DNA from 3 places in the Paenibacillus violae genome. Region 1 is predicted to be linked to each of the others. Evidence: riboswitches for the same ligand, from Rfam matches in the RefSeq annotation. Region 1 holds a riboswitch; each other region holds the start of a gene.
The links. Region 1 has a riboswitch for cyclic di-GMP ahead of RQP52_RS31550 (PilZ domain-containing protein). Riboswitches for the same ligand answer to the same signal wherever they lie in the genome.
Positions count from the first base shown of each region.

Region 1 (7,966 bases):
ACGTTCGAAAAACCTCTTACTTGTGCTGATGTTGATAACGCTGATTTTTTTCTCAGCGGGCAGGAGGTCTATTAACATGTGGATAGGTAGAATAAATTGAATTTTTGCAGGAATTTTCTAGAAATATCAGAAATGTTACAGGTGGCAATTAACAAGCTAATTTGGGTGGGGGAGAAAGTTTTTATGAAAAAAAAGAAACTGATTGTGTCTGTGTTAGCGTTTTTCTGTTTGGCTGGTGTCGTTCATGCAGCGGGCCTTCATGGTGACTACAAGGGGGCTCCAATCGTGAAGGTTTTATTCGGGGGGAAGGAGCTTCAAGCTGAGGATGTGCCTGCTACTATACAAGATGGCAGAACTGTTGTGCCGTTGTACCTATTGAAACAAACCGGGGCATCGGTGACGTGGGATGCTGAGAAGTACACAGTTGATTTTGCATTTCCTCAAGTAAAGGAAGATAACGCAATGAAAGATTTTGCAGCTACTATTCCGTCATTAAATGAGAAAGCTAAAGAATTTCAGGGGAAAAATGTCCAGCTTATCTATAATGAGTATGGCTTATATTTAAAAGTAGATTTAGAAATATCAAATGATACTAGTGCAGATAACGATCATATCATTGCACTCTCCGGTTTTTTGGTTAATTCACCCGTAGATTCAATGATAGTAAGCATTATTTATAATAACTTGGTTACAAACTTTGTTACAGTCAAACGATCAAATGCTGAGGAGTTTAGTAAGAGCAGTAAGGACAACCTATCAGAATACCATTTTATGAAGACTTGGAACTCTCAGCGTGTAGATAATACAACGGATGTATCTGTTCCCAATAAACCTCAACCAACGCCTACACCGCTGCCTGTGTCAAAATCGCCAGTTGCAGGTCCAGCCTGTCAGAGGATTATCGCCCTTTACACAGAGCAGATAAACAATGAAGTAAATCAGTACAACGCAAATCTTGGCAATCATTCTGGTGATATTACTGGCTATGCAGATAAATTAAAAGAAAATATGAAAAAAGCTTTAAAGGAAAACAACTGTCCGGAGGATTGAAAAAAACGCCAGCCAACGGCTTATACCGTTAACTGGCGTTTTGTTGTATACGCGCCCGAGATGATTCGAACATCCGGCCTACAGTTTAGGAAACTGTTGCTCTATCCTGCTGAGCTACGGGCGCATGGCAAAGATTATGATAGCACGAAGCCTTATATGGCGCAACCTTTGAGTGGCAAGATTTAACTACTAGTTGAATTTAGCTAAATGCATCGTGCGTTGGGGAACTACAGGGCACTATTTGAGCCAAAACGAAGACTTCCAGGGTTCAGACGGAACTACAGGACTCTATTTAGCCTAATTAGCCAAGATTTCGGCTAGAAGTGCTAAAATAGCGGATCACAGTTCCCTCTCCTCGCTGAAGTGCTTAATATCCGGCGAATAGGGGATCATAGTACCCTTTCGCATATCAATGCGAGGCGTCCACTTACGAAGGAAGCTAACGCTCGCACCCAGCGCGCCAATGCCTAACGTCGAACGCGAACGGCTATTCCTTCCCGCGCAGCTTGCGGAAAAACTGCGTCAGCATCGTCGCGCACTCCTCTTGCAGCACGCCGCTGACCACATCGACCCGGTGGTTGAACCGGTCCTCCTGCAGCAAGTTCATCAACGTTCCCGCGCAGCCGGCCTTGGGATCGGTTGTGCCGTAGATCACCTGTGGAACGCGTGCCTGAACAATCGCTCCTGCACACATCGGGCAAGGCTCCAGCGTGACGTAGAGCTTGCAGTCGAGCAAGCGCCACGCTTGCAAATGCTCACTGGCTTGCTTAATAGCGATCATTTCAGCGTGAGCAAGCGGATCCAGCGTCGTTTCACGAAGATTGTAGCCGCGGCCGATAATTTCCCCTTGATGTACAACAACGGCACCAATCGGCACCTCACGAATGGCTTCGGCTTTACGTGCTTCCTCTATGGCCGCTTTCATCCATGGGATATGTTCACTATATTCATCCACAGGGGGACACCTCACTAAAAATAATCTTATCCACATGTGAACAAAGGATCGAACAAATATTCGTTGTTAACAACCTGTGGATAACAATGTGTATAACTCAAAAAGTTGTGGATATTTATTTCTTTTAACATTCATACAACAAATACCAGATGTATGCAAGAGAATTAGTTGATAATAGGGAAATCCATCCGTATAATGAAAGATAACTTAGGTCTTTTAGACCATATAACACGATATTGTACGACAAAGCATGACAATTCATTTGCAAGGTTCGATAATGGCAAACTTGCCGAAAGGTAAGGACGCAAAGCCGAGGGTCTACGGTTCCTATGGAACTACGACAGCCTGGTTACCGAAAATCGATGCTTTTTTAGGTTGAGGTAATAGGCTGTTCCCGGCGCAGGGGCAGTCTATTTTTTTATTGGAACGCGGGGAGGGTTGATCGACAAAGTGGTTAGCAAACAAAAATCTGCTAAGTTTTATGGCAGCAAGGAAGGGTACGACGCTGATGTAATGATTGACAGCAAGGCGATGCTGAGCAAGGAAGATTTCGTAGCCACTGGCGTGTTGACCTATGCACTAGGTGACATCATTGAAGTGGAGCTTCCGGAATATCATGTTTTTGCGCTGGGAGATAAGTGTAAAATGACGGTGTATACGAAATCCGGGCTGTTTGTTATGGATACCGTGGTTGTGGCCAAGGACCAGGGCTCGTTGATTGTTCTGAATCCTCCTGAAAATCGCAGGAAGTTCACGGAAAAGCGGGAGTTCCCTCGCGTTGATGTGAAGAATGAAGGGCTGCTTTTCGCGCTCCAAGACAGAAACAAGAAACTCAAACATCATTTTGAAACACCGATCCGATTCTCTATCAAAAATCTATCTGTTAATGGTTTAGGATTTACGATCAGTGAAAATGCTATGCTAGAAAAAGTCATTCAAAAGAATTCCCAATTGGAAGTGGAGTTAATTTTGGGCTTTTTGGTGCCATGTACAATGGAAATTGTTCGGCAAGAAAAAACGAATGACGGCTACTATTACGGTGCTAGTTTTGTTAGCATCCCAGAAGAGAAAACGAACGCGCTGCGCGGATTTATTTTAAAAAATCAGATTGAAACGTACTACATTCAGAAGCAGGAAAATGAAACAAAAAAAGCACTGGAAAAAAAGTCTGCGGCTAATCAGTAGCCTACAGGCTTTTTTTTGCGTTCCAAGTACTATATAATAAGAAGGATGATTTTCGAAAATTAAGGAGTTGTAACTACGATGGCTTTGAAAGCAGGTATCGTCGGTCTACCGAACGTAGGAAAATCGACATTGTTTAATGCAATTACACAGGCGGGGGCAGAATCTGCAAACTATCCGTTCTGTACGATAGATCCGAATGTTGGGGTAGTTGAAGTACCGGACGAGAGATTGCACAAGCTGGTAGAGATGATTGTCCCTAAGAGCATTGTTCCGACAGCCTTCGAATTCGTTGATATTGCGGGTTTAGTGAAGGGCGCGAGCAAAGGCGAAGGGCTTGGAAATAAATTTTTGGCACACATTCGTGAAGTGGATGCCATTGTGCATGTTGTCCGTTGTTTTGAGGATGATAATATTACGCACGTCTCCGGTAAAGTAGATCCGATTGGCGATATCGAGACGATTAATCTCGAATTGATTTTGGCTGACATTGAGTCCGTTGAGAAAAAGATCGAGCGCTCCCGCAAAAACCTGAAAGGCGGCGACAAGAAAGTTGTTGCTGAGGTTGAGTGTTTGGAACGCATCAAGGAAGCTCTTTATAACGATCTGCCAGCGCGTAGCATTGATTTGAGCGATGATGAGAAGCTGCTCGTTCGCGACCTTCACTTGTTGACAATGAAGCCGGTTCTTTATGCGGCCAACGTGAGTGAAGACGAAGTATCAACTGCGGATGAGAATCCATTCGTCAAAATCGTTCAAGAATACGCGGCGAAAGAAAACAACGAAGTTGTTTCGATCAGCGCGAAGGTGGAATCCGAGATTGCTGAGCTCGAAGATGAAGAAAAAGCAATGTTCCTCGAAGAGTTGGGACTTCAAGAGTCCGGCTTGAATAGATTGATTAAAGCAGCTTATCGCAAACTTGGCTTGTATACGTATTTTACAGCTGGGGTGCAGGAAGTAAGAGCTTGGACGATCCGCAAAGGAACGAAAGCTCCTCAAGCGGCTGGTGTGATTCATACCGATTTCGAGCGTGGATTTATTCGTGCCGAGGTTGTATCTTATACGGATTTGGTAACAGCTGGCTCCATGAATGGTGCGAAAGAAAAAGGGCAAGTACGCCTGGAAGGTAAAGAGTACGTGGTGAATGACGGCGACGTTATGCATTTCCGATTTAATGTTTAATGAATAAAAAATAAAGAAAGGAGTGATCCGTTATGTTGGATCGACTTCAGTCCATTGTGGACCGCTATGATAAATTAAGTGAGCTACTGTGTGACCCGGATGTGACGAGTGACACCAAGAAGCTTAGAGAGTATTCGAAGGAACAATCTGATCTTCAGGAAGCCTACGATGCTTATAATGAATATAAGAGCGTAAGCGAGCAGCTGGCAGACGCGAAAGCGATGCAGAACGAGAAGCTGGATGATGAAATGCGTGAAATGGTGAAAATGGAGATCGAAGAGCTTAGCGAGCAATCGGCTAATCTGGAAGAACAACTCAGAATCCTTATGATGCCAAAAGATCCGAATGATGACAAAAACGTCATCGTTGAAATCCGTGGAGCGGCAGGCGGCGATGAGGCAGCGCTGTTCGCGGGCGATCTTTACCGTATGTATACCCGCTATGCAGACGCGCAAGGATGGAGAACGGAAATTCTCGATGCTTCCGTGAACGATTTGGGCGGATTCAAAGAGATTATTTTCATGATCACAGGAAAAGGCGCTTTTAGTAAGCTGAAGTTTGAGAGCGGGGCGCACCGTGTACAGCGTATTCCAGTAACAGAATCAGGCGGACGTATTCATACTTCCACTTCGACAGTTGTTGTCATGCCTGAAGCGGAAGAAGTTGAGATCGTTATTAATGACGCCGATATTCGCGTAGATACATTCTGTTCGAGCGGAGCGGGCGGTCAGTCCGTTAATACGACGAAATCAGCGGTTCGCGTGACGCACGTGCCTACGGGCATTGTGGCAACATGTCAGGACGGCAAATCGCAAAACTCCAATAAGGAGCAAGCGCTTCGCGTATTGCGTGCACGGATTTCCGATAAGATACGTGAGGAAGAGGAAGCGAAATATTCAGGCGAGCGTAAAAGCAAAGTCGGTACAGGTGACCGTTCGGAGCGAATTCGCACGTATAACTTCCCTCAAAGCCGGATTACGGATCACCGGATTGGTTTGACGCTTCACCGACTAGATACAGTGCTTAACGGTGACATGGGAGAAATCGTGTCGGCGCTAACCATTGCCGCGCAGTCGGATGCTTTGGATAATGGGGAGCAGGCAATGTGATGCCGACTGCCTCGATGACGATTAGAGAAGCCTATGTAGAGGCTTCTTCTTTTTTAGGGAAGCTGGGCGTAGCGGAGGCGGCTTCCTGTGTGGAGCTTTTGCTGCAGCATCTTCTGGGCTGCAGCCGGACTGAGCTGCTGTTCCGTTTCCAGGAACAGTTTCCTGCCGAGCTGGAGGGCGCTTGGCGCCAGCTAGTAGAGAGGAAGGCCGCAGGTGAGCCGGTACAGTATGTAATCGGCGAGCAGGATTTCTACGGCCTTACGTTTGCCGTTAGCCCGGCCGTGCTGATTCCGCGGCCGGAGACGGAGCTGCTCGTGGAGGCTTTGCTCCGCGAGGGCTCGCGTCTGTTCCCGCAAGGCGCTCCGCTGCTTGCGGATGTTGGCACCGGGAGCGGCATTATCCCGGTGACGGTGGCTCACGCGCGGGCCGACTGGCGCGTGGCTGCCAGCGACATCTCCGCGGCAGCGCTGGAGATGGCCCGCTCGAACGCGCAGCGCCACGGCGTGGCTGCGCGGGTGGAGTGGCTCGAGGGCGACCTCCTCGAGCCTTATATTGAGCGCCGGATCGCTCCGGATATACTGGTGTCTAACCCACCGTATATCCCTGATGGCGAGCTCCCGGCGCTGATGCCGGAGGTGCGGCTGTTCGAGCCGCACACGGCTTTGTTCGGCGGTGTCGAGGGACTCGACCTGTACCGCCGGATGGTTGCTCAGCTGCCGCTGCTGCCGCGAATCCCGACCGTGGTCGGGTTCGAGGTCGGCATCGGGCAGGCGGATGCTGTGGCGGCGATGCTGCGCGCCGCCGCGAATTGGGAGGAGATCCGGTTCGTGCCGGATCTGCAGGGGATTGATCGCCACGTGATTGCGATCCGGGCGCGCGAGCAGTAGGGCTTGTTGTTTCTGCTTTCCACCCGCTACAGGAACTACAGTCCGCTATTTTGCCGTTTTCTGCCCGAAAAACGACCATGGGGGTTAAATAAGACCCCGTAGTTTCGTTCAGAGAGGGAAACAGCCCGTTTTTCCCAAAATAGAGTTCTCTAGTTCCCTTAAGATAAGCCTAAGTGGAATTTGGCAGTTAACTGAATCCCAACTCTATCAAATCTACCAAATTTAAATAGATTGCTAGGTTTAGCCTCTCCTCTTTTTGCCTATACTGGCTAGTAGAAGCGAAGGGAAAGGGGCTTTTCCTCATGGTAAAAAGAACGGATCGTCATTCATTCAAGCACTTATTATTCGTGGCTTTTGCACTTATTGTTATGATAACTAGTTGGGAATCCAATCGTACGAATGCGGCGGTTATTTCGCCTACCATACCGGAAGAGTCTATTCGCCTGCGTATTCTAGCAAACTCGGATTCGGCGCAGGATCAAGCACTGAAACGTGAAATTCGCGATGTAATTATTGAACGTATGCAAGGTTGGGTTGTTGGCCCGCATTCCTTGGATGAAGCAAGAGCGGTAGTATTGGCTCATTTACCGGAGTTTGACGCGCTTGTCGGACAAATGATTGAAGCTCGTGGCTACAGTTACACACATACGGTTGAACTTGGTAAAGTCCCTTTTCCTACGAAAATGTACGGGAATGAAGTTTACCCTGCAGGTGACTATGAGGCTCTCCGTGTCACGATTGGCAGTGGGGAAGGCCAGAATTGGTGGTGCGTGCTATTCCCGCCGCTTTGCTTTGTAGATTCTGTTTCAGGTGAAGCGGTGGCAACTGCCGCTGTAGTAGCGAAAACAGAAGGACAAGACAAATTGAAAACTTCGTCTACACCTGCACCTGCGGCAAAAGACAGTAAAGCAGCCCAGCCAACGGTCAAGCAGAAAGCAAGTACGGATGCGCAAACGCAACCTGTCATTGCTGATGCGACTGAGGACTCACAGCCTAAAGTGAAGTTTTTCTTCTGGGAAATGACCAAAAAAATCGTTTCATGGTTTAGTTAACTTGATTTCATTTTTGGAAGTAAGGATGATAGATCGTGACAAAGTACTGGAAAGTAGACCCGGATAGGGTTGGTAACAGGGGTCAAGAATTATCGGATGCCGCAGCGCTTTTGCGGGACGGGGTTACCGTAGCTTTCCCTACGGAAACGGTATACGGACTTGGTGCTGATGCTACGAATACCACAGCGGTAGAGCGTATTTTCTCAGCCAAAGGACGGCCGTCCGATAATCCGTTGATCGTCCACATTGCGGATGCGGGGCAGCTCTCAGATCTCATTGAGCCTGATAGTGTCACGCCTGACCATCATAGGCTTATGGAGGCATTCTGGCCTGGGCCTCTTACTATCGTGCTGCCTGTGAAAACAGGCGGCATTTCGCCGTTGGTGACTGCCGGTCTTACGACGGTAGGCATTCGTATACCTGATCATCCTGTGGCCCTGGAGCTGCTTCGAAAAGCAGCGCTTCCTATAGCAGCCCCTAGCGCCAATAGTTCTGGCAGACCGAGTCCAACGCTGGCGTCACATGTGCGAGAAGATCTGGACGGCCGGA
Region 1 is NZ_JAWCUD010000015.1:23,103-31,068, forward strand. Features, by position in the region: gene RQP52_RS31535 (stalk domain-containing protein) at 184-1,050, shown strand; tRNA gene RQP52_RS31540 (tRNA-Arg) at 1,101-1,174, opposite strand; gene tadA (tRNA adenosine(34) deaminase TadA) at 1,538-2,041, opposite strand; cyclic di-GMP riboswitch class I at 2,275-2,362, shown strand; gene RQP52_RS31550 (PilZ domain-containing protein) at 2,444-3,190, shown strand; gene ychF (redox-regulated ATPase YchF) at 3,269-4,369, shown strand; gene prfA (peptide chain release factor 1) at 4,402-5,478, shown strand; gene prmC (peptide chain release factor N(5)-glutamine methyltransferase) at 5,493-6,365, shown strand; gene spoIIR (stage II sporulation protein R) at 6,668-7,417, shown strand; gene RQP52_RS31575 (L-threonylcarbamoyladenylate synthase) at 7,453-7,966, shown strand, end outside.

Region 2 (7,966 bases), on a different contig from region 1:
AACTTTCAACATTTTTTCTCCTATTAATTCCTCCAAAATTTCTAGCTGCTCACTCAAATAATACCCTCCCCAATGTAGATTTATATTTAAAACTAAAACATACTGAACAACTTATTCAAGGAAATTTTATAGTTTTCCTGCACATTAATACAAATCGAGAGTACATAACCTGTCATCCTGTATCAATATCTTGGCCCTTTTCCTCCGCGTAGACAGGAACGTAGGCAGCACGAAAAAGAGGCAGCTGAGACTTTACGTCTTAGCTGCCTTTGTTTATAGATGGCTCTTATGTGTACTCCAGAAACCCGTGTTAAAGTCAAAGTTCGAGCTGTCCCGCCAGCACTTACGCTAACGGACACAGGAGCCTTTATTCGGCGTGAAATCGCCGATTTAGATTTCTAACGGACCCCAGCGCTGCTATTTGCCTATTTTGCAGGCAATTTGGCCGCATGATGGGCAAATAAGAGCGCTGATGTCCGTTAGGCGCGAAATCATAGGAATATCAGCGCAATAACGGCGCTGGTGTCCGTTAGCTCAGTTTACATGGAGTAGTAACGCAACGCACGAAATGAACAGAGGGAGTTGAGACCTTTAGATTTCAGCTCCCTCTGTCATTTTATAAATAATGCATGGTTACTTCGCTTCTGACAAACAATCTGGCATTGACTCCTGTTTGCCCAATACCTTTAGATATGTAGTAAGCCCCATATTGATGTTTATGTAATCCCTTGTAAATCCCCATTCTAGGCAGCTTACCTGCGTTTTTGATATGAAAGAAAAATGGAATATTAAATTGTTTACCATGGAGATGTCCAGCCATTAAATAGTCATAGCTTTTATTTAAATGGAGGACTACATTAGGATCGTGGGTAATAATGAGTTTCGTTCTGCGATCATCAACAGCTCGAAAAGCAGCCTCAATGTCACTTTTACCAGAATCGAAATCATCAATACCAATTAGTTCAAATCGTTCTAAATGAATCGACTCATTCCTTAACAAATGAAGCCCATTTTTTCTTAAAAGCTTGATAAGATCTTTGACATTTTTCTGCTGATAATCATGGTTTCCAAGAACGCAATAAATGGGCACGTTACAAATCGCCATTGCTCTTAGGTACTCTTCTAGTCTAGGAAGCATTTTTCGGTATTTGGTAAAATCACCCGTAATAAATATATAATCCGGTTTTTCATCATTAATGATAGCGGCTATTCTGGAGGGACTAATTCTTAATCTTTCAACATGCATGTCACTTATTTGCAGGATTCTCAAATTTAGATTAAGAGGATAACTTATCCGCTCAATTTTTAGCCATTGCGTCGGCAAGATAAAGATGAAATAGCAAATAAATAGAACTAAAACTAGGTAGAGGCAGTACATTAAATATCCTTCCAAGCGCATCCTCCTCACCAAAATTGGGACCTCATACAACAGGGGTCGTTAAGTTTTATATGCTAAATTTTATTATAAAGTTATTACATTAATGCCACATGAGTATAAGAGTTCAATTTTGTTGTCTGATTTTACTTCCTTCATCTACTTTCGATCTCTTCTATTAGACGAACTAACCATACAGTTCGTTTATCCCCCTCAGTTTTTCATGTCCAAGGCTGTTAATGGAAAGAGGAAAATGTAACAATATGTTGAATATACATTATTCATAAAGTGGAATCTCCGCTTTTAAATCATTGAAAACGAGGAAGATAACCGTGTTTCATCAAAAAATCGCAAAGCTTCTAACACTAAGCATCAGCTGTATTTTTCTATCTATTCAACCTGCTTTTGCACAAGACTCATCAGCTACTAAGTATCAGCATGAGCTAAAGCTTAAACTGAATGAGCAAATTGTTACCGTTAATGGTCAAACTCAAACACTGCCAGTCCCGCCTATTTTAATGAACAGCGTGACCATGGTGCCGCTTCGTTTTATTGCTGAGACTCTGGGAGTTACTGTCCAATGGGATGACGCTGCACGGATCATTACACTGACTACAGCCAAAACCAAGATATCTCTCGCAATCGACAGTAAAGATGCCGTGATTAACGGTGCTTCTACTTCATTGGAGCAGCCTGCTACAATACTCAATGATACGACTATGGTCCCTCTCCGCTTTATTGCTGAAAATATGGATCAGACTGTTTCGTTCGATGGTACAACGCAAATGATTACAATCACTAATAATCTCATTCAACCTGCACCTGTAAATGAAAAACGAGACAAGCCAACTGTAGATAATTTATCGATAGAACGACCAATTACAGAAAGAAGTAATGTAAAAATATACGATGTTATTTCAGACTCGAGCAGCAATGTATATATGATAGATTATGACGTCAAAAGCCAATCCTACCCTTACGGGATTTTATCCTATAATCAAAATAATGACGATGGAAAAAATATACAGCACACAACCTTTATAGATAGTAAATTTGACGTGCAGTATAAAGATTCAAAAGGTGCTGTGCAACGTGTATCATATCAAAATATCACACCTAAAAAACTGTATTACGATAGTTTAACTGACAAATTGTATTTGATGGCACATGCTGCGAGACCCTTTGTCGAAGAAGCTGTGATTATTTATGAGATACTCCCAGAAGTTAAAATGGTAACTTTTAATTTAGAAAGTTCCATGAATGAAGAAAACAATTTTATCTCGTTTTTAGATCAAGATCACTTTTACTACAGCAATGTATTTTTGGGGAAAGTATTCGACTTTCAGGTACCGAACGAGAGTAAAGTAATTGGACTCCTACCTGATAAGAAGGCAAGTTACGTTTCTTTAAACACAGACGGGAAAATGTATCTCCTTGATAAAACGAATAAAAAAATCAGCAAGGTTAACTTGGACGGCACTATTACTGAGGTAGCGAGTGTTAATTTGGATCAAATAACAGGAGCCTCATCGAGGAATGGATATTTCTACATTTCAGATACTACTAAGGTTTATCAAGTTGATGTTGCTGGTAAAATGGATGAGTACACTAATGTTGCTCTTTTGACCTATAACAAGGGTTTATATGATCCGAAAACACAAACCTATGAGCAGCCCGCCGAAAATGATAAAATCATTGATGGTAAATCCATTACCGATCAAGTTAATGGTCCTGGCGCTTTAAGCTTCAAGGGCAGTTTCCTTTTTACTATCGATCATCATGGTAACATCGTGATTTATGACAGCCTAAACGGAATTATACGACGCATCAACGTTTACTAGTTTTATACCACCAATAGCCAACAAAAAAAATCCCCCAACCGCTAATCCGACCCTGTTCAGTCGAGCGTTTGAGGGATTTATTTTTTCATCAATAGCCATATGATTATGGCCCAAAGCGGAATAGACAGCAGAATACTCCATAGGCATCCTATTGCAAATCCTAATTTTGTTTTTTGCTCATTTTTTGATAAATCATCGTTCGGCATGTTCCACCAACTCTAACGGGAGTCCATCTGGGTCTGCAAAAAACGTATACCGATCACCTGTTATGGGATCAATTCGTACCGGTTCAACCGCAATTCCCTTGCTCTCTAGTTCCTTGACGCTTTCGTCCATATTTCCAACTACAAATGCCAAGTGTCGAAGTCCTCGCGCTTCCGGTCTATCCACTCTTAAGGGTGGATTAGGGAACGAAAACAACTCAATCTGCTGCTCTGTTTCTCCTATGCGCAAATCCAGCTTGTAGGAATCACGTTCTGCCCGGTACAACTCATTTACGATCGTCATTCCTAGTAAATCAACATAGAAATGCTTCGACTTTTCGTAATTCGAGCTAATAATGGCCACATGATGAATGCGATCGATTTTCACTAACATGCCTCCCGACTCCATAAATAAACCGCATTCCGGGAATTACCCATCCTGCGGCTCGATTCTTATTTTATCCGTCTGCTCTCATCGTTTCAACAATTTTCTTCAAAATATTCTCTGCTTGCGCATATTCTACCTGACACGTACCTGCTGCGTGGTGACCGCCTCCACCATTTTGGAGCATCAAAGTCCCGATGTTCGTTTGAGAGGTGCGGTTCACAATGCTGTGTCCACAAGCAAATACACAATTTTGTTTGTTACGTCCGTCCACGATCCAAATGGATACATTCTGCTCTGGATAAAGCGCGTAAACCATGAAACGGTTACCAGGATAGATGGTTTCCACATCACGAAGATCCGTAATGATCACATTTCTTTCTGTATATGTATGCTTTGCAAGCATTTCACGGTATAGAGCATCCAATTCATAATACCGTTCAACCCGCTCCTTAACGTCCGGAAGCTCCATAATTTGATCGACCGTCATCACTGCACAGTGATCCACAAGCTCTTCCATTAGTTGATAATTGCTAATTCGATAGTCCCGGTAGCGTCCTAAACCCGTACGGGCATCCATGATGAACGATAATAAATCCCAACCCGTTGGATTCAAAATATCTTCTTTACTGAATTGTGCAGCATCCGCTTTATCTACGCCTTGCATAATATCGTCAATATCACCAAAGGTTTCTTGCCCACCATAATAATCATATACGACGCGTGCTGCGCTTGGTGCAATACGGGTTTCCCCTTTGAAAGCTACTTTCTCACCCATCCGCTCAAGTTCACTGGAATGATGGTCAAACCATAATCCGCAACCTGCAACATAAGGCACATTCGCCAAAATATCGTTCTCGGTAACCTCGATCAGACCATCCTGCATATCTTTGGGATGAACGAATTTCATTTCATCGACCATGTTTAGCTTTTTGAAAAGCATTGCGCATACTAAACCGTCAAAATCCGAACGCGTAATTAATCGCATAGCGCAAATCCCCCTACGAAGTTAGTACTTAAGAACTATGTATGAATATGTGTATCATTATATCAGTACCTGTCGATTTGTGACAATCATTTTGTCATTAGAGCTTTTGGGATAAAAAAAAACAGTTCGCCTATATGGGCTGAACCGTTCTTAATTTGGAAGTTAAAATTTGGTAGAGTCTAGTCATAAATGCTTCAATTTGCGGCATCGGAGGCATTTTCACAGAAAGCTTAACTTCACCTTTCCAATAGAAAATCAAAATGCTGTTGCTTCTCCCCTGAAACATTTCAACATCCCAGCAAGATTCATTAAGCGCGTACTCTTCTAAATTAATCAATAGCTTTGGTCCATCCGAGGATGGCACCAAACGGGCAACATGATTGCCGCAAAGTGATGTTACTTTTTGCTCTTCATGTAAATCAGACTGCATGCTGCTTGGTCCTCCTTTTATCCATAGTTTATGAAAGTTATGACAGAGAAAAACCCCACCATAGTGTACCGATCGGAGGGGATCTAAGTTGAATACCCAATCGTTCGGCAGCTGGCTGGCAACGAGTCCGATTCATGAACAAGGTAGCCCCTGTAGCTTTGCGTCACTGACTTTCGTCAGTTTTGCCATTGTCGAGATGTGTTGTGAAGTCTTTTACAAGAAATAACTACACTCTCAAGAATAAGGGAAGTTCTTTTGAAATCGTATAGTTCGCAAGAACTAATTTTGCATTATTTATCAAAAAACTTCTTTTTTCGACCTATTTTTGGGCAGTGCTTGTAGATTATTGGCACCTTTCCAATAAAAGAGAGATCCCGCAAGGGTTACAAAGGCGATGACCAGATAAAGTGCAGTGCCCCCATACGCTACGAGCAGAAAGCCGCCAACCCAAGGTCCCATAAAATGACCTACGTTGGTTAACGTTTGTGCACCAAAATAAGTACCGCGCATATGTTCCGGTGCCAGCTTATCAATCAGCATGTTGGCCGCGGGGTAATTCAATATTTCTCCTAGTGTAAAAATCGCCATGGAAATAATCATGGGTACTAACGAATGCGAGAATGCAAAACCGATATCGCCTAACGCAAACATCAAATTTCCTAAAATAATCGCTACAAGTGGCGAGTACTTATCAGAAATCCGTGTAAGCGGTATTTGCATCGCAATTACCACAATGGCATTGACACTCATGAGGACAGCAAACATTTTAACACCTTCAGTGAAGTTCTGCTCCAAATATTGCGATAGTGTCACCATGACTTGCGAGTAGCCAATAGCCCCTATAATTCCGCCAAGAATAAAATAGCGAAACGTGACATCACGTTGAATAACCCGCAATGCAGAGACAAACGTAACAGGTTGTTTCTTCTCCCCTTCTATTTGCTTAATACCAAAAACGATAAGGAGAACGTAGAGGGTAACCGCATAGATAAAATATACGATTCCAGTGAGTAGAAACGGCAGTGCTCCGTCCATTGTTGCAAAAAAAGCACCCAATAAAGGTCCTACAGCAACACCAACATTGATGGCCATGTATCTCATTGAAAACACACTGAGTCGCTTGGCCGGCTCGGTCAAATCCGCCATCAAGGCTTGCGAGACCGGTTCGTAGAAGGAGCGGCACAAGCCGTTCAGCATGTTCAGCATCATGAACAAAACCGGTAGTTTCACGATACTAAAACCTACAAACACAACCGCCCATCCAAAAAGTGCAGCGAGCATGATAATGCGTCGGCCGAATCGGTCCGATAAATTACCGCCGATAAAACCTCCGACTGTTCCTGCCAAGGCTCCCATTCCAATTACGACCCCAATCATTACTGCGCTCATCGACGTATGTTTAGCTAAGTAAATCGCCAGAAAAGGCAGACTCATGGAAGACGCCGCTCTGGCCATGACCGTTCCCAAAATTAACGTATGTACAATCGGATGATACGAACCAAGAAAACCACGTAATCGATTCATCTGTCAGAACTCCTCTCGCTGATAATTTACCAAAGGTTAAGAAATGAGATCAAGAACTCATTATACACGAAAAACGGTAGTTCGTGTCCTTTATTATATGTTTTTGTCGAATAAAAAAAGGACTCCCCAAAGTCGCATGGGAAGCCCGTTTTAATCATGTTTTGTGGCCTAGAATTAAGCACTTCTATATCGAAAGTGCCCTTAGAACGTTCACGCATCACTGATCACTGGCAGGAATCGAAAGCCATGGGCGTTCTCGCTGCCATTTCACTTCAACCTCCGTCTCAAAGAAAGAGGACAAACCTTCACTTGTCAATACATGGCGCGACAGCCCTTTTGCGAATACCTCACCACGACGAATCAATAAGGTTTGATTAAAAACAGGTAGAATTTCTTCAATATGGTGAGTTACGAATATTAATGTCGGAGCATCCGGTTCCTTGGCTAGTTCTTGGATGCTGGACAGCAATGCTTCCCGAGAAAGGAAGTCTAATCCGTTCGTCGCTTCATCCAGAATCAGCAGCTTAGGGGAGGCCATCAATGCGCGTGCAATTAATAGTTTTTGCTTTTCACCCTGAGAGCACGATTGATAAGTCCGGTCGTATAGATGCATACAATTCAGCCGCTGCATATGTTCTTTGGCTTGCTCAAAATCTTCTGCACTCGGTTTCTCATATAGCCCGATTGACGCATGTTTACCGCTTATTACGACATGCTGCGTTTTATCGGAGGCATACAACTTCTCCTGGAGGGAGGAACTTACCCAGCCAATCATTTTACGCAAATCTCTTAAATCTACCGTTCCAAACGGATGGCCAAGTACAGCCATTTGCCCTTGGCTCGGCCAGATATAACCATTGATCATATTCAATATGGTCGTTTTGCCTGAACCGTTCAAGCCCAGTACGGCCCAGTGATCATTTTTGGACACCTGCCAATCCACTTGGTTAAGAATCGTTTTATTCTCTCTATACCAGGAGACGTTATTCATTTCAATAATTGATGGCATTCGGTTTCACCCCGTGATTAATTAAGCTTTCACTACATTTTGCGGTAGTTCAATTTGTGTCATATTCAATTTTTTATCCGAAGGCAGGAACGCAGCCAATAACCCGATTAGCGGCAAGAACGCGCAGAGTTTAATAACAAACGAGATGCTGGTTGCATCCGCAAGTGTACCCAGCACGGCTGAACCAATTCCGCCAAGTCCGAAAGCCAAA
Region 2 is NZ_JAWCUD010000009.1:214,735-222,700, forward strand. Features, by position in the region: gene RQP52_RS24120 (hypothetical protein) at 1-57, opposite strand, end outside; gene RQP52_RS24125 (metallophosphoesterase) at 617-1,393, opposite strand; gene RQP52_RS24130 (copper amine oxidase N-terminal domain-containing protein) at 1,708-3,216, shown strand; gene gloA2 (SMU1112c/YaeR family gloxylase I-like metalloprotein) at 3,409-3,807, opposite strand; gene RQP52_RS24140 (exopolyphosphatase) at 3,878-4,792, opposite strand; gene RQP52_RS24145 (hypothetical protein) at 4,923-5,222, opposite strand; cyclic di-GMP riboswitch class I at 5,326-5,419, opposite strand; gene RQP52_RS24150 (MDR family MFS transporter) at 5,520-6,746, opposite strand; gene RQP52_RS24155 (ABC transporter ATP-binding protein) at 6,964-7,755, opposite strand; gene RQP52_RS24160 (MFS transporter) at 7,777-7,966, opposite strand, start outside.
Region 2: linked by a shared signal. The riboswitch ahead of RQP52_RS24145 (hypothetical protein) and the one ahead of RQP52_RS31550 (PilZ domain-containing protein) in region 1 are both predicted to bind cyclic di-GMP.

Region 3 (7,966 bases), on a different contig from region 1:
GAGTATCGGCGTACAAATTAATATCGGACCTTATCCTGAGTTGGGGGGCGTTACGCTGCAGTTCCGTAATCAGACGATCCTCACGGCTCCTACGAACATCTCTCTGCCTGGCGACTCCGGGTCTGTATGGATGAGAGGACAATTTGCAGCGGCTTTGAACTTCGCAGGTAGCGGTCCTCGTTCTATCTCGACACCGATTGCTAGCGTAATGAATACATTCAATATTCGAGTAGCCGTTCTTGCGGGAACAGGCACTTTCAAAAGCGGTGCGGCCATTAATCCTTCGCCAAAAGGCAACTATGCTTATACCCGGCCATTGACGGTGGCACAACGCAAATTGGTGCGTATCGTTCGAGCTATGCCGAAAAAATAGATCATTGGTAGATCGCTCCCGTTCACAGGATGGAGGGCGATTTTCTTTTTGCCATGTGATACCTGACTTGAACGAACTTGGGGAATCCATCATAATAGGAGATATCAGAAAAATAGGATCACGGCATAGAAGGGATTTCCCAAGCATGAGAATCAATAAATTTATTAGCGAGACAGGGGTTTGCTCCAGGCGGGAAGCGGACAAGTGGGTAGAAGCGAAACGTGTTACGATCAACGGTGAGGTTGCCGGGCTTGGAAGCGTTGTAGGTCTTGGCGATGAAGTTCGAATCGATGGCAAACCGATTGGCGAGAAGAAGGAACATGTTTATATTGCGCTCAATAAACCAGTAGGAATCACCAGTACGACGGAAGCTCATATCAGAGGCAATATTGTTGACTTTGTGGGGCATTCGGAACGTATTTTCCCGATCGGCAGACTGGATAAGGATTCGGAAGGTCTCATTCTTTTAACGAATAACGGAGACATTGTGAATCAGATTTTGCGCGCAGAAAATAATCATGACAAAGAGTACATCGTGACGGTGAACAAGCCAATTACGCCGATGTTCCTCAAGGGCATGGCTAGCGGAGTGCGCATTCTGGGCACGGTAACGAAGCCATGCGAAATTTATCCGGTGGGCGATCGTGTTTTCCGCATCATCCTGACACAGGGGCTTAATCGGCAAATTCGTCGGATGTGCGAAGCGTTCGGGTATCGGGTGGTGCGCCTGCAGCGCGTTCGGATTATGCATATTCATCTGGGGAACTTAAAGGTTGGCAAATGGCGAGATTTGACGCAAGGCGAAATGAAAGATCTCATGCACACCCTTAGCCAAGAAAACGCCAAAACGAGCAAGATGCCTAACGGCAATTAAAACAGCAGCACATGTTCATGCCTCCCTGAAGGGGGCTTGGAGATGTGTTTTTTATTTTTTAATTTTTTTGTATGTTTAAAGCAACTTTTTCTTCCTTATCAGCGTCAAGGGTTATTATGGTAATTTTCAATGCCTAAAGGAGGAAGAGGACTTTGAAATTAGTCAAACAAGCAGGAACGCTAGTACTAGCTTCAAGTTTGCTGCTCACGGCTGCTCCAGCCGTTTGGGCCAGTGAGGTAAGTGTGGATAGTAAGACCATTGCAGTGCCTGCCTATCCCGGCGTCGTCGACAGCAAGATGTTAGATGCCAAAATCACGAAAGAGCAAGCGATAGAGCGGGCTAAGGCGTATATCACGCTGCCTCAAGGCTTCACATTCCAATCGATTAGCTTAAATGCTTACTATGGCACGAATGGCAGAAATATCCCGACATGGAACATTAATTATGTGAAAAAGGTAAAAGATCAGACCTACGGTTATTTGAACGTATCGATTAATGGCCTGGATGGAACGCTGACGGCTTATTCAATGAATGACAGTGATCCGGATCATAAACCGGCGTATCCGCCGAAGGTTGACTTCGCTGCAGCTAAAGATGTCGCTTCCGCTTTTATTGCTAAAGTGAATCCAGACAAGCAGAAAGAGCTGCTTTACGACGATTCAGAAGAGAAAGCGTTCCGCACACCGTTGAACGGGAATTATCAGTACAACATCCGCTTCGATCGTTCGGTTGACGGTGTTCCTTTTACTGCGAATGGTATTTCGGTCAGTGTGAATGGCGACGGTCAAGTAACGAATTATAATTACAATTGGTCTGATGACGTTACTTTCCAAGCGAATACCGGGCCTGTTACGAAAGAAAAAGCTGCTCAATTATTCCATAACAAAGCGGATCTCTCGCTTCTCTATCAGATTCCATACGGGGCCAAAGGCAAGAAATTACCGATTATTTCTTATATGATGGGAGCGTTTTCGCTGAATGCGCTAACCGGAGAAGTATGGAACCCGGTTCCGCATACGGAGGATTCCAAGCCTTTGACGGACAAACCGCTGGCTGAACGTCCATCGGCTGCTTTGAACCTGACGAAGGAGGAAGCCGTGAAGAAAGTCATCACGGTGTTCAATCTTTCCTCGGACTACAAGCTCCAAGAGGCTACCTACAATGAAGGGACGAACCCTGAAACCGGAGAAACCAACTCGAATTGGAACTTAAGCTGGAACACCGTTTCTGAGAAAGACCCTACAGGCAAGATAGCTGGAAGCGGAGTCTGGGCAAATGTAAACAGCAAAACCGGAGAAATCACCAATTTTAACAGCTATGTGCCGTACAGCCCTGATAACAATAAGGACATTGAAGGTAAGGTTTCCTTAGAGGATGCTGTTGCCAAAAGCGTAGATTTCGTGAAAACGCAAATTCCTTCTTACACTGACCAGTTAGTGCTCAGCCAGCCATCCGCCAAGGATTACTCGGAAGACCAGCTGAAGCATATGCGGAATTGGGATATCCGATTCAATCGCGTTATTGACGGTGTTAGTGCGGGTGGTGAGGGTGTAACCATCAGCATCGACCGCGTGACGGGTCAAATTATGAACTATCAATTCGGGCTCAGCGATATGCCTTATCCGAAGCAGAAACCGGAGATTCTGGCGCTCGACAAGGCGAAGGAGCTGTGGCTTTCCCAGTTCGACATTAAACTAAACTATGTGCTCGAATATGGCGGATCCAATGGCGTAATGCCAATTGAGAAATACAACCTGATGATTGCTGCGGGAGAAATTCCTCCGACTGCAGCCGTTACCAACGCAAATCAAAAATTAGAAGCTAAGCTTGTCTACACGCTCGTTCCAAAACTCAGCCGGGAACCCTTCCTGCTTGATGCGCAAACTGGAAAATGGAGAAACAGCCAGACGGGTGAGGTTATGTCCCTGGATAAAGTGACCGTTAGCGACATCGACAATCACTGGGCTAAGAACGAGCTTCAACTGATGCTGGACTATCAAGCACTTGATGTGCAGGATGGCAAAGTCAACCCGGATCAATTGATTAAACGGGGCGAGCTGGTCAAAATGCTGGTTATCGCGATGAATGGCGGGAACGGCGGCATCTATTACGGAGCGGATCGCAAAGCTTCCTTTGCGGATGTAAGCAACGCTTCCCCTTATTTTGCCTATGTCGAAAATGCGGTTGACCGCGGTTTGCTGGACGTTGGCGCTGATTTCAACCCAGAGGCTACGCTAAGTCGCGAAGAGATGGCACAATTGATCGTTAAGGCACTTGGATACAAAAACCTGGCGAAATTCGACGGCGTGTTCAACAGCCAATTCGCGGATGCCGCTGAAGTTAAGCAAGTAGGTACCGCTGCGATTGTGGTAGGGCTTAACATTATGTCCCTCAACGATGGTAAGTTTGCGCCGCAACAAGAAGTGTCAAGGGCACAAGCAGCAAGCGCGTTTTACCGTTTCTTGCAGAAACGGGCGGAGCTGCAAGATCAGCCACGTTACTACTACTAGGAAGCCGGTATGAGGATCATAGTTCCCCAATAGTGCGAGATTCGCGTGGTCATTACCGTATATACTGAAAAAAAGGCTATCTTACAGGTCATAGACCCGCAAGATAGCCCTTTCTTCACGCGCTTATTCATGTTCTAAAACATTGGAAATACATAATGAACTAAGAAATATAGAACTCCGAAGATGATGATGATGTAAGCTGCATACTTAATGAAGGTGGAAGCTACTAAACTGGAATCCGATTTTTTCTCTACATGGCGTTCTTCAATGTCAATATTACGTGGTTGTGTCGACATAGCAATCACTCCCTTATAAAGTATCTTGCTAGTTAATACCCGCCATATTTTGGAGTGAAACATCAGCATTCATAAAATGTTCCAATAATATTTTCTTACAGGCGCTCCTCAGTGTGCTACAATAATCTTTAAAATTTATTACGCATATTGGAGAGAAAGGAAGTAAGAGAAAATGGTTGTTTCCGGAAAAGTAGGTTTGGAAGAAATTATTAGGGCCAATCATGTGCTCAGCAAGGTGATCGAACCATCGCCTCTGCAACGCAATGAGCTGCTCTCTAACTTGTATGAATGTAACGTTTATTTGAAACGTGAAGATATGCAGGTCGTTCGTTCTTTTAAAATTCGCGGAGCGTACAATGTGATCCAAAGTTTGACCCCGGAAGAACGCGAAGCGGGAGTCGTGTGCGCAAGCGCAGGCAATCACGCACAAGGCGTTGCTTACTCTTGTAAGCAGTTGGGAATTGAAGGGAAAATCTTCATGCCAACGACGACGCCAAGGCAAAAAATCTCGCAGGTGAAGTTGTTTGGCGGATCTTTTGTAGAAGTGATTCTGACAGGGGATTCTTTCGATGATTCATCTAATCACGCCAAGGCCTACTGTGCCAAAGAAAATAAGGTGTTCATTCACCCTTTTGATGATATTCGCACGATCGCGGGACAAGGGACTGTCGGTCTGGAAATTATGAATCAGATGTCCGATACGCCTGACTTTATTTTTGCCACCATCGGGGGCGGCGGTCTTGTAGCTGGTGTAGCGACTTATGTGGACAGCGTTTCCCCGCGTACCAAGATTATTGGCGTTGAGCCAGAGGGCGCTGCAAGTATGCAGGAGTCGCTCAAGCAGGGCAAAGTCGTTACTTTGTCTACGATTGAGAAATTTGTAGACGGTGCAGCTGTGAAGCAGGTAGGCGAGCTTACCTTTGATATTTGCAAAGAAAAGTTGGACGATATTGTTGTTATTCCTTCAGGGAAGGAATGCACGACGATTCTGGAGCTTTACAACAACAACGCCATCGTGATTGAGCCAGCAGGGGCTCTGCCTGTTGCGGCGCTTGATGCTTACCGGGATCAAATTCGCGGCAAAAACGTAGTTTGTATCATCAGCGGTGGTAATAATGACATAGACCGGATGCAGCAAATCAAAGAAAGATCGCTCGTGTACGAGGGCTTGAAACATTATTTCATCCTCAATTTCCCTCAGCGTGCAGGCGCTTTGCGTGAATTTCTGGAGGAAGTTTTGGGGCCGACCGACGATATTACCCGGTTTGAGTATACGAAAAAGAACAATCGGGATGATGCTCCAGCACTAGTCGGCATCGAGCTGAAGAATAAAGATGATTATGAGGGTCTTATTGAACGTTTGTCCCGCAAGGACTATGATTATATCGAGATCAATAAAGATCCCAAACTTTTTAATTTGCTAATTTAACTAAAAATAGCCAGAGTAGAAAAAATTGTGATATAGTTAAATAGTCCTGCTTTTTCTTTGTTTACCTGAATATTGTAAAAGGCAAACTTGCCGAAAGGTAAGGACGCAAAGCTCCGGGTCTTAGGTTGCCGCCGCAACGATGATGGCTGGGCTGCCGAGAGGAGCAGTTTACCGATACAGGTACGCCTACGGCTATTCCAAATGGAATAGCCTTTTTTGATGACCGGAATGGAGGTTCCCCCCGAATGAGAAGCCTTTTTTTAAAGTGGATTCAACAGATGAAAGATCAGGAGCTCCGCTATGTGGGCATCCTTGGTTTCTTTCTGCTGACGGCTAATCTACTTGCTGCTGCTTCTTTTACATTTACCCCGAAGATGATAGTGTTCGTCCTCATTCAAGCACTTATTTGCTTCTTTTTTGCCATTCGCATCCGTCACCTGCGGCTTAACAGCATCGAACAGGAGGAGAAGAGTAAGCAACTGGCTTACTTGGCTTACCATGATACATTAACGGGATTGCCGAATCGACGGCTGTTCGAGGACCGCTTAAAGCGCGTGCTCCTTCATGCTCAGCGCTATGACCAGCTTGCTGCAGTTGTATTTCTTGACATGGATAGATTCAAGGAGGTTAATGATTCCTATGGCCATGCCTCTGGTGATCAGCTCATTCGACTGGCAGCGGAGAGATTGTTAGGCTGTCTGCGTGGTTCGGATACGGTGTATCGGCAGGGTGGCGACGAGTTTATTATTTTGCTTGAATCTTTTACCAAACCGGAAGACGTCCGAGCAGTGGCTATGCGCATTCAAAATGTCTTGGATGAACCCTTTATCCTGGATGGAAAAACCGTTACGATAACCGCTAGTATGGGAATTGCATTATATCCGCTAGACGGCACTAAGCCCGAACAGCTTCTTCAGCGTGCAGATGAAGCGATGTACGAGGCCAAAAACCATGAGAATAGCCGCTTCCAGTTCTATGCGTCAGACATTGATACGATGGTGAAGAGCAAAGCTCACATGGAGAACGAGCTGCGCTTGGCTTTAGAGCAGGAACAGTTCGAATTACGGTATCAGCCGCAATATGAAATCGCAGGCCGCAAGCTCATCGGCATGGAGATCAGCCTCTACTGGGAGAAGGGGGCTAAGCAGCTTAGCAAGCTCATGGATTGGCGGAAAGCAGCGGATGAACTGGGATTCATGGTGCCTATCGGCAAGTGGGCGTTTCAGACCGCGTGCAGGCAGATGAGAGACTGGCAGAAGGCCGGTCAAGAGCCGCTCCGAATGACGTTCACCATTAAATCTTCGCAGTTTAAAGATGATCATTTTATTGCCCATATAGCTGATGTGCTGCAAGAAACAGGTATCGATCCCAGTCTGGTCGAGCTGGACCTTACGGAGAGCATCACGTCTTCCAACGTGCAAGAAGCAAGCAAGAAGCTGACGATGCTGAAAAAGCTTGGCGTACGCATTGCCATGGATGACTTGTGTACGGGGCTTTTTACACGAAGCGGGCTGGAAGGTATGCCACTGGATAGTGTGAAGCTGGACAGCACGCTGATCAGAGACCTTGTCGATGATGACGAAAATCAACTGCTTGCAGCTGCTATCGTTCGGATGGCCCACCGATTAGGGTTAAAGTTAATTGCGAAAGGTGTCGAAACGGAAGAGCAATTCGAATACCTGAAATTTCTGCAATGTACGGAGGTGCAAGGAAAACTGTTCAGCAATCCGCTATCCTCCGATCAATTCCTGACATTGATGACCATAAAAAATTAAAAATAGGTCATCTAGATTTTATTGACCGGCGGTAGTATAATAAATAATTGGGGCTTAAAACCTATATTGTGGGGCTTTACAAAAAGACCATGTCAACTTGGTTAACATCACGAATTATGATCATTTGCTGCAGGATTGCTTTTCACTTAAGTTGCAAAGTGATACACTCGGTCTATGATCAGACATACATAATTTAACTGATTCTGGTCAACCTAGAATGTGGGATTTAAGGTACAATTTTAAATTTATTTTGGGGGTAAAGATGATGAAAAAAGTATTCACAACAGCGTTAATGGCTGTCACTGTTTCCGCGGTTGCTTTGACAGGTTGCGGTGCCAAAAAAGAAGAAACAAAACCGGCCGCTTCCGCTTCACCAGCAGCAAGTAGCGCAGCATCCGCAGCACCAAGCAACAACAGCGGCAAAGATTTCAAAATCGGCATGGTCACAGACATTGGCGGCGTAAATGATAAATCTTTTAACCAAAGCGCATGGGAAGGTTTGCAACAATTGAAAAAATCAACTGGCGTAAACGTGAAGAACCTGGAAAGTAAAAGCGATGCGGACTATACGCCGAACTTGAACCAATTCGTAAAAGACGGCTATAACTTGACTTGGGGTATTGGCTTCTTGATGGGTGACGCGCTTAAAACGGTTGCAACTCAAAACCCGAATGCTAAACTTGCGATTATTGATAACGTTGTAGAAGCT
Region 3 is NZ_JAWCUD010000010.1:247,711-255,676, forward strand. Features, by position in the region: gene RQP52_RS25885 (chymotrypsin family serine protease) at 1-373, shown strand, start outside; gene rluF (23S rRNA pseudouridine(2604) synthase RluF) at 519-1,247, shown strand; gene RQP52_RS25895 (S-layer homology domain-containing protein) at 1,400-3,757, shown strand; gene RQP52_RS25900 (hypothetical protein) at 3,892-4,053, opposite strand; gene ilvA (threonine ammonia-lyase IlvA) at 4,226-5,482, shown strand; cyclic di-GMP riboswitch class I at 5,553-5,641, shown strand; gene RQP52_RS25910 (putative bifunctional diguanylate cyclase/phosphodiesterase) at 5,728-7,257, shown strand; gene RQP52_RS25915 (BMP family lipoprotein) at 7,523-7,966, shown strand, end outside.
Region 3: linked by a shared signal. The riboswitch ahead of RQP52_RS25910 (putative bifunctional diguanylate cyclase/phosphodiesterase) and the one ahead of RQP52_RS31550 (PilZ domain-containing protein) in region 1 are both predicted to bind cyclic di-GMP.